3 regions of the Glutamicibacter sp. MOO4 genome follow, and region 2 is predicted to be linked to each of the others. Evidence: predicted binding sites of a transcription regulator. Region 2 holds the regulator's gene; each other region holds the start of a gene.
The links. The regulator LexA, encoded in region 2, represses DNA repair genes until DNA is damaged. The targets are predictions, from matches to a motif close to TCGAACANNTGTTCGA.

Region 1 (5,568 bases), 700 kb from region 2:
TGCTGTCCTCAGAGGACGTTGCTGATGGTGCAGATCCATTGTTACTTGAAGAGCTGGCTTTTGGAGAGCTCTGCGTACTGGTCTCGGAACTTGGCGAACTGCAACTGGTCAGCATGAGCATGGCAAGCATTCCCAGCGACATGAGCTGTCTGACGTGAGGGGTCATAACTTCATCCTCTCACCGTGATCTGCAAGGATACCGAATGTCTTCAGCCAGAATTCCGCTCTGGACGGTTCAGGCACGAACTTCTAGTAGTTCATCCCATTCGGTGGTGTAGCGCTGAGAGATATGTTCACGTTTCATTGTCCAGGTAGGGCTTTGCGCCAAGCCCGCAGGGCCTAGACCAATGGATTTCGCGCCAAATCGAGCTGAAATATCTTGGACTACCGAGGAGACATTTTTCTGTTCTGTCTCATCGTGCTCATCACCCATGTCAAAAAGATCAAGTTGTTTTTCACCCGGTGAATCGCTGAGGCCAGAGAGGATCACTCCTCCACGCACGTAGTCCGTCCCCGGCTGCATAAGATCACCCATGGCCGCGATAGCCAGCTTGCTAAGCAGAATCGGATCTCTGGTTGGCCGCGGTAGGCGCACTTGCGCGCTCGGGAATGAAGCCTCACCTTGAGCAAAGCGGCTGGTGCCTGCAGTGACGGTGAGTAAGGTGGCGTAGCGTCCTTCGCGGGCCAGCCTGCTCGCGGCCTTCTGCGCATAGATGGACATAACTTCTTCCATCGCTTCACGGGTGCGTACTGGGGAAGAGAAAGATCGAGTGAACATAACTTGTCCGCGGTCGGCTCGCTCTTCAATCGGGCCAATGCAGCGCTGACCATTAAGTTCAAAAACCGTACGCTGCAAAACCACTGAAAACTTCTTGCGGATTAACAACGGGTCAGCCGCCTTGAGATCCGCGATTGTCTCTATGCCCATGGACGCCAACTTGGCACCAGATTTACGTCCAACTCCCCAGACATCAGTGACGGGCACCCGGGTGAGAATGTTTTCTAAAACCTGCTGATCCATGAGGCCTTGGACGCAGACCCCGTTGAGCCCTGCATTGTGTTTTGCAATGTGGTTGGAGAGCTTTGCCAATGTTTTGGTGGAGGAAACACCAACGCAGACCGGGACCCCAATGGTCTTATCGATAGCCGTGCGGATGTGTGCTGCGGTTTTACGCACCTGCTCTAGGTTTCCTTCCAACCCGATGAACGATTCATCGATGGAATACACCTCGTGCCAAGTTCCAAAACGTCCCAGTAGTTCCATCACGCGAGCGGACATGTCGCCATAGAGTTCGTAGTTGCTGGAGCGCACGGCTAGGTTATGGCTCTCCATCAAACGCTGAATCTTGAAGAATGGTTCTCCGGTAGCAATTCCCAGATCTTTGGCTTCTTGGGAACGGGCAACTACGCAGCCGTCGTTATTAGAGAGCACCACCACGGGACGATTGCGCAATGAATAGTCAAAGGCGCGTTCGCAAGAGACATAAAAATTATTAACGTCCACGAGAGACACATGGTCAGTGTGTTGGTAAACGTTGTTATCGCTTCCGTTGAAGTTCATCTGATCCCATCTCAGCGTTGATCATTCAATAACGCGCTTAATGTCAGAACAAAACTTTCGAAAAATAATCTGCCATACTCAAATCATAGAACGTTTGTTCCATTACATGCTAACTACAAGCTAACGATTCGACACCTACAGCGAGCTGATTGAGGCTCACACCAGCACAGATCTCGATGAGCCTTCACCGGGCACTATTTTTCGGTCCAGATCCTTTGTATGCCTACCAAGTGGATCCTGCGACTGAACCACCGCTGCGTTCAGATTCCATCGCAGCACGAAGGTTCACTTGCCCGCCATTGGGCGTCGCAACTAGGATTTTTGGATCCGACTGGGGGTGCATGAAGCGGATCTTGACCACCGGTTCCAGCCGCCGGGCGACTTAGCCCGAGTCAGCGCACTGCTGCGAGCCGGCGCATGATTACTACTGTCGGCTCTTCGGTGGCGTCGCGATAGCCTGTGCCGGCCCAGATATTGATGTTTTCCGAATCATTAGCGGCCGCTGCCGCTTTACGGATAGGACTGGTCAGATGGTGAATGGCTGGGTAGCCACTGGGTGCAGCACCATGGAACTGGTCCACGAAATCATTACGCAAAGCCCTCGCCGGACGACCCGAGAAGGCTGTAGTCAAAACCGTCTCAGTGCGACGAGGATCCGCCAGCGCCGCCTTATAAGGTTTTGAGGCTCCGCTCTCATCGCTACGCAGTAGCACGCTTCCAAGAACAGCGGCTTCTGCTCCGTGCGCGAGCGCCTCGCGCACTGCGTTGGGCGTTGAGATTCCGCCTGCTGCCCACATAGGAAGTGTGGTCCGGGAACGGACGCGGTCAAGCAACTGCGCCAATGGTATCTGCTCGATCGGCGTGCCCGGCGTTAAGGTTCCTGAGTGACCGCCCGCTTTGTACGACTGAACTACTAACCCGTCGACACCTAGGTCTGCGGCCTGCTGTGCTTCGTCCGGCTTGGTGACAGTCTGAAATACCAATGATCCGGCTTTCTGCAGCCGGCGAACAGCCTCGGCAGGGGGAAGCCCAAAGGTAAAGCTGACCACTGGCACGGGATCACTGACCAGCATGTCCACTTTTTCCGCCCACTCATCGTCGTCCTCTAGGGCTTCGACCTCGTTCAGGGACAGGTCGTAGGTTGCTGCTAGCTCACGCAGGGCCTCGGTGTATTCAACAAAGGCATCTTTGTCGATTGGCACCGGGTTCGGTGCGAAGAGATTTACGCCGAAAAGGTTGGCTCCGATGGTGGAAATTCCAGTACTTACCTCGGTGATCTGTTCAGCGAGCTGTTTGGGCGATTTATATCCACCAGCCAGCATGCCCAATCCTCCCGCTTCGGCGGCGGCCAAGACAAGAGCAGGGGTGCTCGGACCGCCTGCCATAGGTGCAGAAACCAGCGGAATGGTTGCCCCGAGCTTGGCCAGGAGGCCCGAGGCTGCCAGCGGACTAGTGTCGTTTGAATACTCAGCCGATGCACTGCGGTCAGTCACGTGAGTCTCACCCTTTGTCTTTGCTGATCTTCGCGGAAGAATTCCGGGAGGACGGTTGCGCTAGCTCAGGCGCTTGAAGCGCACCCTACCTAGTAATTACCTCCATAGTAGGCACAGCCTAAGGCGCTAAAAAAATGCCGTCTAGTCATCAACCATGCATGGCGCGCATAGCCGATCATGTCTACGGCAAAGATTGAACGAGCAGCGGCAACAAGCCCATGTTCTGCCACTATAGTTCCACCGTCGCAGCTGGCTCCACATAGACAATGTCACCAAGATTCAGGGCTGGGAGTGCCACGGAGGCGCTCACCAAACTCTATCTGCAGGAATCAGTACGTACATCCATGCTTCTGATGCATAGATCATGCGTAAATGCCAATTTTCGTAAGCCCGATCCGAGAGTAGCCTCGAAAGCAGATGAGATAGAACGTGGTGTCCTATCAAAAGTGATCGGAGATCGGTGTCATTGAAGGCGAAAGTAGTAAGCTCCGGATGGGTCATCGCGCTACGGGCCGGGGCCGCGTTGGCGGCAGCCGTCGGGGTTGGTCGTTTTGTGTTCACCCCGATTCTTCCTCTGATGCAAGAGCGAGCTGGCGTCACCGCCGAGCTGGGAGCGGCTCTAGCCACAAGCAATTACCTGGGCTACATGATCGGCGCCATAGTCATGATGGCAGTTCCACGGTGGGCGCGTTCTGCACTCGCCCTGCGTATGAGTATTTGCGTACTCGTACTCTCTCTGATGGCGATGCCCGCCACCGAACTTCCCGAGGCTTGGATCGCACTTCGCGGTCTTGCCGGACTAGCCAGCGCGATCATGTTTGTCGTCGCGGCAAGCGTCATTGTCCACACCATTCCAAAACAATCCCACCACCTGGTTGGCTGGTCTTACGGCGGAGTCGGAGCTGGAATCGCGATCTCAGGTGCGGTAGTACTTATGATCGCTCAGTTCGGAGATTGGCGTGAGGCCTGGTTTGCTTCTGGGGTGCTTACGGCAATACTTGGTGCCTTCGCATGGCAACTTGTACAGGGCGAGCAGTCAGAACACACCTCGCCTGCACATACGGAGCCGATTCATCGCCCCCACCGCTGGTTTGTCCCGCTCGTGGCGGCATACTTCCTCGAAGGTGTCGGATACATCATCGCGGGCACATTCCTGGTCGCTGCAATAGCGTCCTCTGCCTCGGGCGGACTGGGGAAGCTCAGCTGGATTGTGGTCGGTTTGGCAGCTATCCCGTCCTGTCTTGGCTGGGCCTGGCTGAGCAAGAAGTTGGCCCACCCTACTTTGCTGACCATCGCGCTATTGCTGCAAGCGGCGGGAATCGGATTAGCTGCCCTCGACCTTGGCATGGCAGGAGCGGTAATCGCAGCGGTACTCTTTGGCGGGACATTCATGGGCATTACCACCCTCGCCCTTGATGCGGGAGCACACCTGCAAGTCCCCACAGCGGTCGCAATCCTCAGCTTGGTATATGCAGTAGGACAAACTTCCGGCCCTATCCTTGTTGCCCCGTTGTTATCAGACGGATTCCATGGTCCGCTGCTCATAGCTGCCGTAATCGTCGCGCTAGCTGCGGTGTCTACGGCGCTGATTCGGATTCGATTCCCGGCCGTCCACCGGCCTGCCAGCGAATCCACATTCGAACCGGTGACCGCCGAGACAGTCGGCGCAGGCGTGAACCGCTGAATGGACCACGCACGTAAAGCTTTGCCCATTACAACCGTTTTTATGAAAGGAACAAGATCATGCCACTGATCACCATCGATGTCATTCGAGGTCACGACGAGGATTACCTGGTCCGTCTTCTTGATGCGATCCACGACGCCGTCGTCGAAGCGTTCGATGTCCCATTCACCGATCGGTACCAAATCCTGCACCAGCATGAACCGTTCGAGCTTCGTGCCTTAGATACAGGTCTGGGTTACACCCGTACGCAGAACTTGACCATCATAAAGGTCACTAGCAAGCCCCGACCGACCGAGGCGAAACAGCGTCTCAACGAGAAGATCACCACATACCTCGGTGACCGGTTGGAGATTTCAGGCGAAGACGTCATCGTGAGTATCACGGAGAACACCTCCGCGGACTGGTCATTTGGCCAAGGACGCGCGCAGTTCCTGACCGGCGAACTTCCCGACGACACCCAAAATGCACAGGACAAGGTGGCAGAAAAATGAGTACTTTTCCCGCTTGGATCGCCCGCAAGGACGAAGATAACCGCATCCGCACCACCCTTGAGGAAGCCGAGACTAGCTTCCTAGACGACCTCGACGTAACCGTGCAGGTTCACTACTCCAGCATTAACTACAAAGATGCTCTGGCACTGCACGGCAAGCCCGGTGTCATCCGACGCACTCCGCTCATCGTCGGCATCGACCTGGCCGGAGAAGTTATCGCCTCGCGGGATCAGAGATGGCACCCGGGCGATCTGGTCACGCTCGACGACGCGGGCCTAGGCGAAGAGCTCCACGGCGGGCTGGCCGGTCTTGCACGTGTTGGCGGCGATGATCTGGTTG
Region 2 (5,568 bases):
CTGGCCAGCAACGGGTACATGGAATAGGTTGGGCCAAAGCTCATTAGGCTTCGGTTCGGACCACCGAATGCTTGCAAAATTTGTTGCAGAATCTCGTTGGAACCGTTGGCGGCCCACATGTTCTCTGCAGTTAGTCCGTGGCCAAGATAGTCGGCCAGCAATTCACGAAGTTCGGTGAATTCGCGATCAGGGTATCGATTAAGAGTTGTCGCAGCTTTGGCGACTTCTTGTGCGATGGCTTCCACGACCGTAGTTGGCAATGGATGGGTGTTCTCGTTGACATTCAGCTGGATGGGCACGTCGATTTGTGGTGCGCCATATGGGGATAGCCCGCGGAGATTCTCACGCAAGGGCAGCTGACTCAAAAGTTCACTGCGGTCATTCACGCAACAAGTCTACGTGTGGACGGGCTTGGGCAGTGAATCCGCTACGAACCAAGGTAACAATCGCTTGACCACGTTTTACCTTTAGCCAGCAAGCACTGGAATCGACAGCGAGTCGCCGACATGAATCTGAGTGCCATCAAGCGAGTTCATTTCCGAGATGTGACTAACGGCTGAGGTGACGTCGTAACCTTCAGCGTATTCGCTGGCCAGACTCCAGAGCGTATCGCCAGGGATGACGGTTACGTCTACCGTTTCAACTCCCTCAGGTACTTCCGATGATGCGTGAGCATCCGACGCGAACATCGAGAAGAAGAAGGCCGCGGCGACAGTTAAGGCGAACACTGGAATCCCGATAAGGACGGCCCAGCCCCGGCGGTTGATGCGGATCTTCATTGGTGAACGGGTTTCGTTTGAGTCAAGTGCGACAGTTGCCATGACTATGTCTCCTCAGAAATAGTTGTGATGCGAAGTTGTGTTCGATGATTTAGATTCGAAGACTTGTTCGAATCTAGTACATCTGTTCTAACAGAGCTTTGTCGAACTTGTCCAGAAGTTTTCGAACAAATCTTTGAAAGAACGGAACTTATCTACTAAGATTTCGAAGTAGACGAGCAATGAAAACATCACACCATCTAGCTCCGACAGTTTGGACTCACGAACTTTCGACTGCTTGCTAGGGAAGGCAAACTCTCATGTCAGCTTCACAACGCACTCCGCGATCGAATGCCCGTTCGCTGACGATTCGCCAAAAGAAGATCCTGGAAACGATCCAACGGTCTATCGGAAAGAACGGCTATCCACCATCGATGCGTGAGATTGGTGACTCCGTTGGCCTCAAGAGCTTGTCTAGCGTCACTCATCAGTTGAGCCAACTCGAAAAGCTCGGATACATTCGGCGCGACCCTCGACGTCCCCGCGCAATGGAAATCCTTCTTCCGCTGCAGTTGGCTGACGATAAGGACGAGTCACAGACAACGGAAGTACCCGCTACTGCCGCTGCCGACGATGCCATGGTGATCGAGCTCAGTACTTCAGCCGACACCACCATGGTTCCTTTAGTTGGTCGAATTGCCGCAGGTGGTCCGATCCTTGCCGATCAGTCCGTGGAAGATGTTTTCTCGTTGCCACGCCAGCTAGTGGGTCATGGAGAACTGTTCATGCTCAAGGTTTCAGGCGACTCAATGGTCGACGCTGCGATTTGCGACGGTGACTGGGTAGTTGTTCGTCGTCAGCAGACTGCAGATAATGGCGACATTGTTGCCGCTTTACTGGACGAAGAAGCGACTGTAAAGACTTTCCGTCAGCGCGACGGTCACACTTGGCTGTTGCCGCAGAACTCCCGCTACGAGCCTATTCTTGGTGATGCGGCCACGATCATGGGCCGTGTTGTTTCGGTAATGCGTTCGCTCTAAATAGAGATCTGATCAATGTGGGGCAGATGCCATTGGCATCTGCCCCACATCGTCTAGCTAAATCAATTTCGACTGTCGGACTCACAAGCAGCAGCTGCACTGAATATCATCCAGCGCTGGACTGCAGCCGAGAGCCTGCGTGGTTCCTGATCTACCAAACTGTTGGCGGTCGCCACGACCATCGTGCGTGCTGTCGACCGCGTCCTGCCATCAAGGCGCACATCATTAGCGGCCAGGGCCAGATACCTGACCAAGATTCCAGCAAACAAGTTGCCGTCGCCACCGCCGTTCAGCGAAAGCGCACCGGTGCTGTCGGTCAAGTATTGTGCACTGGCGTGGATCAGCATTGTTGAGTGCTCTAAATCAGCATCTGATCCCAACTCCAGCAAAGCGCCTAGAACCGGCCCTTGGTTATAGGTATAGAGCGCGTCCTCGATCCTGTGCCCGTCCGGCACCAACCGCAGCCCGTCCAAGTACAGCCCGCTGTCAATGCTAAACAGTCTTGCCCGTAGCCAGCTAAGTAGCTTCCGTGATTGGTCGCGTTCACCATTCCGGGCAAAAAATAGAGCGGCTGGTGCGTTAGCCGGCGCGTTTTTGAAGTCCTTCTTCCGGGACCAATACATTCCACCATCTAGGACATCGTCAATGGCTCCGTTGAGCTGTTTTCTCAAAGTGGTGACAGCCTGTTTGGCATTAGCTGAGCTGTGACCATCAAGGCGACGTGAGAATGAAAGTAATCTTTGGCTCGCCAAAGCTAGCCAAGCCATGTCATCAAAAAAGTAGTTTGGGAAGACACCGAAGTTCCGCAGCCGGATCCCCCGCAATAGCTCGACGGCTCGCTGAAGTTCCCGGTGCGCTGCATCTAAGTCATTGTCAGCCAGGTAGGCATAGCCGTCGTCGATGATGGCATCTAGGTAATGAGCCTGCCACCAGTAATTCCACTCGCGTAGCGGATGCGAAATCCCGTTGAGGTCACTGAGCATGCTGCCGTCACGAAGCTGGTGCGCCTTGCTGTACGGCAGCCCAATCCACGTTCCGGGCAGTCCAAGAAGACGTTGCCCAAAACGTGAGTGGGTGTCTTGCGCGGCGGTGCGGGCAAGTGTCTTCCAAGACTCCATAGTGCCTTCCGGAGATAAAGATTCCTCTACTTGGCACAGACATTAGCATCTGGCGTAAATGAATCTAGATGGCGCACCGTAGGTGCTTACGCCTACTTCTCTTCTTCGGGTTTGAGCCGCTCTAGGACACCGGTAATAACCTTCTTATCCACGGTGGGCCACATCGGTGGCAGCGTGGCCTTCAAGAAGCTGCCATAGCGTGCAGTGGCCATGCGTGAATCCAAAACCGCCACAACTCCGCGGTCATTGATAGAGCGAATGAGTCGTCCTGCACCCTGCGCCAACCGGATGGCAGCATGAGTCGCTGAGACCTGCATAAAGCCATTGCCGCCGTGTTTAGCAACATCCTCGGTGCGGGCTTTAGAAATCGGGTCATCCGGACGCGGGAAGGGAATCTTGTCGATGATCACGAGTCGGCAGGAATCTCCGGGTACGTCGACACCTTGCCACAGGGTCATCGTGCCAAAGAGACAGGTGTCGCGTTCAGCTGCAAACTGTTCAACCAAGGATTTCATGCTTGCTTCGCCCTGGCACAGAATCTCCACGTCCAATCGTTCCCGAAGGATGCTGGCAGCTTCCTCTGCTGAGCGTTTGGAAGTGAATAGCGCCAGTGCGCCACCGCCCGAGGCCTTGATCAGGTCCTCGATTTCGTCCAAGGTCTCCGCGGCTAGCTGCCGGCCCGGCTTGGGTAGGTGCTTGGCAACGTAGAGAATGCCCTGCTTTGGGTAGTCAAATGGACTACCTACGTCAACGCCGGTCCAGGTCGGAGCTCCTGCACCCATCAATCCCAAGGAACCCGCTACCGCATCAAACTGCGAACCGATAGCCAGTGTTGCGCTGGTCAGCACTACAGTGCGGCCGTCGAATAGCCCCTCTCGGAGCTTTCCCGCCACCGACAATGGTGCCACGTTGAGTGTTGCCGGTTGCGAATCGTCAGCTTCAACATATCCGCGGCCTTCCACAAATTCGCGTGGTCGAGTTGTGTAGAGGACTTCTCGGCGTTCTTCGGATTCAAGCATACGGATGGCATCATCCATCACTGCCTGCATCTGGGATCGAGCGGTCTGCCGTCCGCCATCTGCTGGTGCATTGGCTTCCGGTTTGGACAATGCAAGAATGAGCCGGGCCTGCTCCACAATGTCGTTGAGGGCAATGCCCATATCCTCACGCAGACCCTGTTCTAGCAGGCCGGTAGGAATTCCGGTCAAAGACTTTTCAAGCCGGTTGGAAGCCTTGACCATCTCATCTACGTTGACTCCGCAATGGCGTTTAGCACCGCCTGCGGCTGTCATTACGGTACGCGCCGACAATGCTCCAGAGACCGAGCTTGTCACTCGGTCTTGAAGCTCGTGGGCCTCGTCAATGATTGCTACTTCAAAGTCTGGAAGTACCGACAGGCCTTCGAAAGCTGAGACGGCTAGCAAGGCGTGGTTGGTAATCACGACGTCTGCTTCAGATGCCCGCGCGCGAGCCATCTCGGAGAAGCATTCGTCTGCCATGGGGCACTTTTGAGATCCCAGGCATTCCATTGCTGAAACTGAAACCTGTTTCCATGCCTTGTCGCTGACGCCAGGAACCAGTTCGTCACGGTCACCGGTATCGGTACGATCAGCCCATTCACGAAGCTTTAAGACTTCGCTGGCTAGCGGTGAGTAGGTCGTGCCCGCAGGGACGGCCGGCTCATCCATAGTGAACAGCGTGCCTTCATCATCTGGGTATCCGCCGCCGAGTTTATATTGGCACAGATAATTTGAGCGCCCCTTGAGCAGGGCGACATCCATGGGACGCGAGAGCTTGCCCTTGAGAGATTCGAGTAACCGTGGCACGTCACGACCGACAATCTGCGCCTGCAGTGCCAGCGTAGCGGTGGAGACAATCACTGGCTTAGCGCTAGTTTGCGCGTGAGCCAGCGCCGGAATCAGGTAGCCCATGGACTTACCCGTTCCGGTGCCGGCCTGCACCAGCAAGTGTTCTTCATCTTCCAAGGCGGTCACCACATGCTTGACCATTTCCTGTTGGCCCGTGCGCATGGCACCACCCATGGAAGTGACCGCGGCCTCGAGAAGTTCCAGGGCCTGCTCTTGCTTATCCATGAATGTTGAAGTTCTCCAACTCTGCAGCCAAGGAATCACGTACCTTGACGATCATCCGAGTGCCATCATCTAAATATTCACTTTCCAGAATTTCAGATTCACTCTGGTGTAGCTTCGCGATCAAATCCCCACGGTTGTAAGGAATAAGAACTTCAAGCTGAATTCCGGGTCGTGGAATCAAGGCGCTGATCTTTTCAAGCAGCTCTTCAATTCCTTCACCCGTGTGCGCCGAAACCACCGACGTGTTCGATTCACGGTTACGGATACGTTCAATGACAAATGGGTCAGCAACATCGGCTTTGTTCAGCACAATAACTTCAGGGATGTTCAGTGCGTCAACTTCGCCGAGCACCGTGCGTACCGCTTGAATCTGTCCTTCGGGATCCGGATGCGCAGCGTCAACCACGTGCAAGATCAGATCCGAATCCGCGATTTCTTCCAAGGTTGAGCGGAAGGCTTCCACCAGCTGTGTTGGAAGGTTCGACACAAAACCGACCGTGTCGGCCAGGGTGTAGGTCAGACCGTCTTCCGTGGAGGACTGACGCACGGTTGGATCCAA
Region 3 (5,568 bases), 920 kb from region 2:
ATCTAGCAATAGTTCGTTCATACCACTCACACTACGACGGAATATATGGTCAACGCGACCATTAAAGATAGGCTCGGGACAACAGAAGATACAGTTCCAACGAATGGAGCACAGCATGAGCGAACTAGCATTCATCAAGATTGACCCCAACTCCACCGTGGCGCCGTACCAGCAGGTCCGGGAACAAATACTCTCCGCCATTGCTAAGGGAAAGCTTGCACCAGGTACAAAGCTGCCTTCAGTTCGGGCGTTGTCCGGGACGCTGAATCTGGCGGTTAATACAGTAGCCAAGGTATACAAGGAGCTAGAACTGCAGGGGGCCGTCGTCACCCGTGGTCGTCACGGCACCGTGGTACAGGCGGCCGACGATCGCGGTGAGCAGGAAGTCAGCGATGCCGCAGCAGACCTGGCTCGGATTGCGCAGCTATGGTCAGTGGATGAAGCGACCGCCGTGAAATACCTGCGTGCCGCTTTTAGCTCTTTGCCACGCTGAGAAATGACGAGCTTGATGTAGCGCGAGCTACCTAGTAGTGCGCCACTGGGCGCCATAGCGCTGTGATGTTCCGTATCAAGGAACGGTTCTAAAAGTTTGTGGATAACCCTCTTGGGCCTTTGAAATCTGGGTTTAGACTCTGGAACTAAATCAATGTTCCCGGGGCAGGAAAACACCATGAATTCGACTGCACATCGCCACGTAACTTCGAAAAGCATCACCGCAATTACCATCAGCGCACTGATCCTCAACGGTGCCTTGGCCGGTTGTACTGCCAACAAGACTGAATCCAGTCCCGCGCCTGCCGAGCAAGCCGAGAAAGCCGAGGAACAAGTTCCCGTTCCCGCGAGCTTTGCGTGGAAAACCGAAGAAGTTCTCGTATCGGATCCAACCGTAATTGACGATGTGGCCATTGCCTATCGACGTGTTGGCCCGCAGCTGGAAGTGATCGCGCGGAATCTGAAAAACGGTAAGCAAGTGTGGAAGGACGAGGCACTCGGTGCAGCCGATGCGCGGGGCATCAGTCCAAGTATCGAAACCGTAGAACATGATGGCAAGAACTACGTGGCCTATACCGGAACAAGAACGGACGCCGTGGGGACACTCTAGATCGTCGATGTTGCCACTGGTAAACCAGTGAAGATCAACAACAATTTTGAACTTTGGGGAAACCGGCCAAATGTCTGCGGCAAGACTTTCTGCACTGAAGGTTCAAAGGTGCGTAATGAGCAGTATCTTGACCATCAGCACATGAAATTTGATTGGTCCAGCAAGCAATGGTTCACGGTACCTGAGAACAAGCTCGAATTCGGGTACCAGCAAGGTGGGCGCCATCTGGGCGAAGGCATCTTCTCCTACTGGGACAAGAACGACAAACAGATGCGCAATTTCTCCAAAGGAACCAAGACGTTGTGGGAACGGCCCTACGAAGAAGTCTTCGCTAAAGGGTATTCAACATCCGGCGGCTGGAACTGGACAAGCGTAGAAAAAACAAAGAAATTCTGCTCGGCTCTGGCTCACACAGCCAGGGCGATTTCTTTGAAACCGATAAAAAGAGAGCTGAATACCGGCTTGCCGATCTGTCGAAACTTGTTGCGCTTGATGCGAAGACCGGAAAAACCTTGTGGTCCCAAGCGGGTATCTCGCCACGGTGCGGATTCGACTCGCCCCAAATAAACGAAGCCAATGACGACACAATCGTTATTTGCTACTACGACGGGGCAATCAAACACTGACGGCGAGAAAAGATGACTACTACTCGGTGGAAATAGACGATGCTGCGTGGAGCGCGGTTGCATTGGATGTGAAGACCGGCGGCAAAAAAGTAGCAATACAAACTTAGCGATCCTTACGACTACGATGCCAGGGTAGAAACGGCTGGAATACCGCGCGTCGACGATAATACCTCGATACTTCCACTCAGGGGTGGCGACAAAGCGGTTAGTAACGCCGATGGCACCGTTGTCCCATTGGCGGATGTTGTGGGAGAAAACGCAATTTGTTCGGAGGATCGCGAGCCATACTTTATTTACTCCGCGACCTTAGGTACTGAAGTACCAACGGAACACAAAGCATCGGGGGACACCAGCTTCGATGAGGCCGAAATAGTGTGTAAGCGCGGGACATGGAAAGCGAATAAGGGCATACCGACGGTACAAGAATTTCGATGGGCAGGGTACGACGAGAAAGAAGTTGTTGTACTCAACGGCTTAGAAGGCATGATGGCTTACCGAATGACGGCTACGGACGGGCAGTAAGGCGCAGATTGGCGCTCGCCGAATGCGTTGGTGAGGCTGTGAAAAAATTTCTGTGAGATAGAACCACTCGTACACTTATTCGAAGTAGTTTTCGATTAGTATGGGCTCGTGGCTACTACTGCAGACAGCAATAAAACAGATCTTACGCGCCTGATCGTCAAGGGCGCGCGTGAGCACAACCTTAAGAACGTAGACATTGATCTACCGCGTGACGCGATGATTGTCTTCACCGGGCTTTCCGGTTCCGGCAAATCCTCGCTCGCTTTCGACACGATCTTTGCCGAAGGTCAGCGTCGTTATGTCGAGTCACTTTCTGCGTACGCCCGCATGTTCCTCGGGCAGGTAGACAAGCCGGACGTGGACTTCATTGAGGGACTTTCTCCAGCGGTGTCGATCGATCAGAAGTCGACCAGCAAAAACCCTCGTTCAACCGTCGGTACGATTACCGAGGTCTACGACTACATGCGCCTGCTCTGGGCCCGTGTTGGTCACCCACATTGCCCGATTTGTCATGAGCCGATCTCCAAGCAGACTCCTCAGCAAATCGTGGATCAGTTGATGGAGCTACCTGAAAAAACTCGTTTCCAGATCCTCGCTCCGGTTGTTCGTTCACGCAAGGGTGAGTTTGTTGACCTCTTTGCGGAGCTTTCCTCAAAGGGCTTCTCGCGTGCCCGAGTTGACGGCGAAACGATCCAACTTAATGATCCTCCGAAGCTGGCCAAGCAGGTTAAGCACACCATTGAGGTAGTGGTTGACCGTCTAGCAATCAAGGAAGATGCCCGACAGCGTTTGACGGATTCCATCGAGACGGCTCTGGGCATCGCCGATGGTCGAGTATTGGCCGACTTTGTTGACCTGGATGCCGATGATCCCAAACGTGTCCGCTCGTTCTCCGAAAATCTTGCGTGCCCTAATGAGCACCCGCTAGCCATTGATGAGATTGAGCCTCGCACTTTCTCCTTCAACAACCCATTCGGTGCTTGTGCTGCCTGCTCCGGTATCGGTACCAAGCTCGAAGTTGACGAACACCTGATCGTTCCCGATCCGGAGGTCACCTTGGCTGAGGGTGCTATCGCTCCGTGGTCACTGGGTAAGGCAACCACCGAGTACTGGAACCGTCTTATTGAGGGGCTCGGCCAAGAACTTGGCTTCAGCATGAGCACCCGGTGGAAAGATCTGCCAGCCACGGCTCGCGAAGCGATCCTCAGCGGTAAAGACCACAAGGTTGTTGTTCAGTACAAGAACCGTTTTGGCCGCGAACGCAAGTACTCAACTGGTTTTGAAGGCGTCATCTCCTACGTGCACCGCAAGCATGAAGAGACCGAGTCGGATCACGCTCGCGATCGTTACGAGCAGTACATGCGTCAGATCCCATGCCCTACCTGTGGTGGCGCGCGACTGAACCCAGCTTCCCTTTCGGTGCTCGTCGGCGGCCGTTCCATTGCAGAGGTTTCTGCCATGGACCTGCGCAGTGCAGCAAACTTCCTATCTAACATTGACCTCTCAGCGCGTGAAGCGAAGATTGCAGCTCAGGTGGTTAAGGAAATCGACGCCCGCATGAAGTTCTTGCTGGACGTTGGACTGGAATACCTGACTCTAGAGCGTGCCGCCGGAACACTTTCAGGCGGCGAAGCGCAGCGTATTCGACTTGCCACCCAAATTGGTTCAGGCCTGGTGGGCGTGCTGTATGTTCTCGATGAACCTTCGATCGGTTTGCACCAGCGAGATAACCGACGCCTGATCGATACCCTTCTGCGCCTGCGCTCATTGGGAAATACTTTGATCGTCGTGGAGCACGATGAAGACACCATCGCTGAGGCCGATTGGATTGTTGACATCGGTCCAGGTGCGGGAGAGAACGGTGGCGAAGTTGTCCACTCCGGATCAGTCGAAGGACTCAAAGCCAATACACGCTCTTTGACCGGTGACTACCTGTCCGGTCGCAAGCAGATCGACATCCCAACCAAGCGACGCAAGGTTGATAAGGATCGCAAGCTCAAGGTCGTTGGCGCCAACGAGAACAACCTGCAGGACGTATCGGTTGAATTCCCGCTGGGTCTGCTTACGGCAGTGACCGGTGTATCTGGTTCAGGTAAATCGACCCTGGTGAACGACATCCTGTACAAGGTGCTGGCCAACAAACTTAACGGTGCCAAGCAGGTGCCAGGTCGCCACACCCGAGTGTTGGGTTTGGAACACTTGGACAAGGTCGTGCATGTTGACCAGTCGCCAATCGGTCGTACCCCACGGTCAAACCCTGCCACCTACACCGGCGTCTTTGATCATGTCCGTAAGCTTTTCGCGGAGACCAATGAAGCGAAGCTACGCGGTTACCAGCCAGGTCGCTTCTCGTTCAACGTGAAGGGCGGACGTTGCGAATCTTGCTCCGGCGACGGAACGCTCAAGATCGAGATGAACTTCCTGCCTGACGTCTACGTTCCGTGCGAAGTGTGCCATGGGGCACGCTACAACCGCGAGACCTTGCAGGTGCTCTACAAGGGCAAGAACATCGCTGACGTTCTGAATATGCCAATCGCCGAGGGTGCAGAATTCTTCAGTGCCTTCACCCCGATTGCGCGCCACCTTCGCACACTGGTTGATGTGGGCTTGGGCTACGTCCGCCTTGGACAGCCTGCCACCACTCTGTCCGGTGGTGAGGCTCAGCGCGTGAAGCTCGCCGCCGAATTGCAGAAGCGTTCCAACGGTCGGTCCATCTACGTTCTGGATGAGCCCACCACTGGTCTGCACTTCGAAGATATTCGAAAGCTGCTGCTGGTCTTGCAAAGCCTGGTCGACAAGGGCAACACCGTTTTGACCATTGAGCACAACTTGGACGTCATCAAGTCCGCCGACTGGGTGATTGATCTAGGTCCTGAAGGCGGATCCGGTGGTGGAACTATCTTGGCCACCGGAACCCCGGAAAAGGTAGCCAAGGTCAGCGAGTCGCATACCGGAAAGTTCCTCGCGGAAATCCTGTAGAACCCGGGGCGCGGATCAGGGAAATATGCCCTTTCAGTCATGGATTCCTGACCCGCGCCCGCTTCGTGGGAAGATAGCTAAGTGAATATGTCGGTAACAAGTGCGCTCTTCGATCTTGACGGGACTCTCGTGGACCCCGCAGGTGCCATTACTTCGGGAATTCGCCATGCCCTTGTGGCTCACGGATTAGCCGATCCGGGGGAGTCACGAGTTGAAGCTTTGGTCGGTCCACCGTTGCAAGTGGGACTTCGAACCATTGAAGGCGTCACCGACACAAACATCGATCAAATCATCGCCACTTACCGTACGCGCTACGAAGAAGTCGGCATGGATGAGTCG

Region 1: the regulator LexA is predicted to act here: its motif matches at 1,648-1,663, upstream of AC1Z3F_RS15765 (Y-family DNA polymerase).
Region 3: the regulator LexA is predicted to act here: its motif matches at 2,318-2,333, upstream of uvrA (excinuclease ABC subunit UvrA).

What each region holds. Positions count from the first base shown of each region.
Region 1 covers NZ_CM167800.1:3,365,425-3,370,992, reverse strand. Annotated here, with positions in the region: gene AC1Z3F_RS15770 (glycoside hydrolase family 3 N-terminal domain-containing protein) at 1-166, opposite strand, end outside; gene AC1Z3F_RS15765 (Y-family DNA polymerase) at 236-1,561, opposite strand; gene AC1Z3F_RS15760 (NAD(P)H-dependent flavin oxidoreductase) at 1,954-3,054, opposite strand; gene AC1Z3F_RS15755 (YbfB/YjiJ family MFS transporter) at 3,515-4,738, shown strand; gene AC1Z3F_RS15750 (tautomerase family protein) at 4,798-5,229, shown strand; gene AC1Z3F_RS15745 (acrylyl-CoA reductase family protein) at 5,226-5,568, shown strand, end outside.
Region 2 covers NZ_CM167800.1:557,738-563,305, reverse strand. Annotated here, with positions in the region: gene AC1Z3F_RS02600 (histidinol-phosphate transaminase) at 1-386, opposite strand, end outside; gene AC1Z3F_RS02595 (LysM peptidoglycan-binding domain-containing protein) at 468-821, opposite strand; gene lexA (transcriptional repressor LexA) at 1,079-1,798, shown strand; gene AC1Z3F_RS02585 (glycoside hydrolase family 76 protein) at 1,861-2,916, opposite strand; gene AC1Z3F_RS02580 (ATP-dependent DNA helicase) at 3,009-5,009, opposite strand; gene hflX (GTPase HflX) at 5,002-5,568, opposite strand, start outside.
Region 3 covers NZ_CM167800.1:1,476,748-1,482,315, reverse strand. Annotated here, with positions in the region: gene AC1Z3F_RS06875 (MBL fold metallo-hydrolase) at 1-21, opposite strand, end outside; gene AC1Z3F_RS06870 (GntR family transcriptional regulator) at 116-493, shown strand; gene AC1Z3F_RS06865 (PQQ-binding-like beta-propeller repeat protein) at 671-1,102, shown strand; gene AC1Z3F_RS06860 (hypothetical protein) at 1,130-1,669, shown strand; gene uvrA (excinuclease ABC subunit UvrA) at 2,359-5,229, shown strand; gene AC1Z3F_RS06850 (HAD hydrolase-like protein) at 5,317-5,568, shown strand, end outside.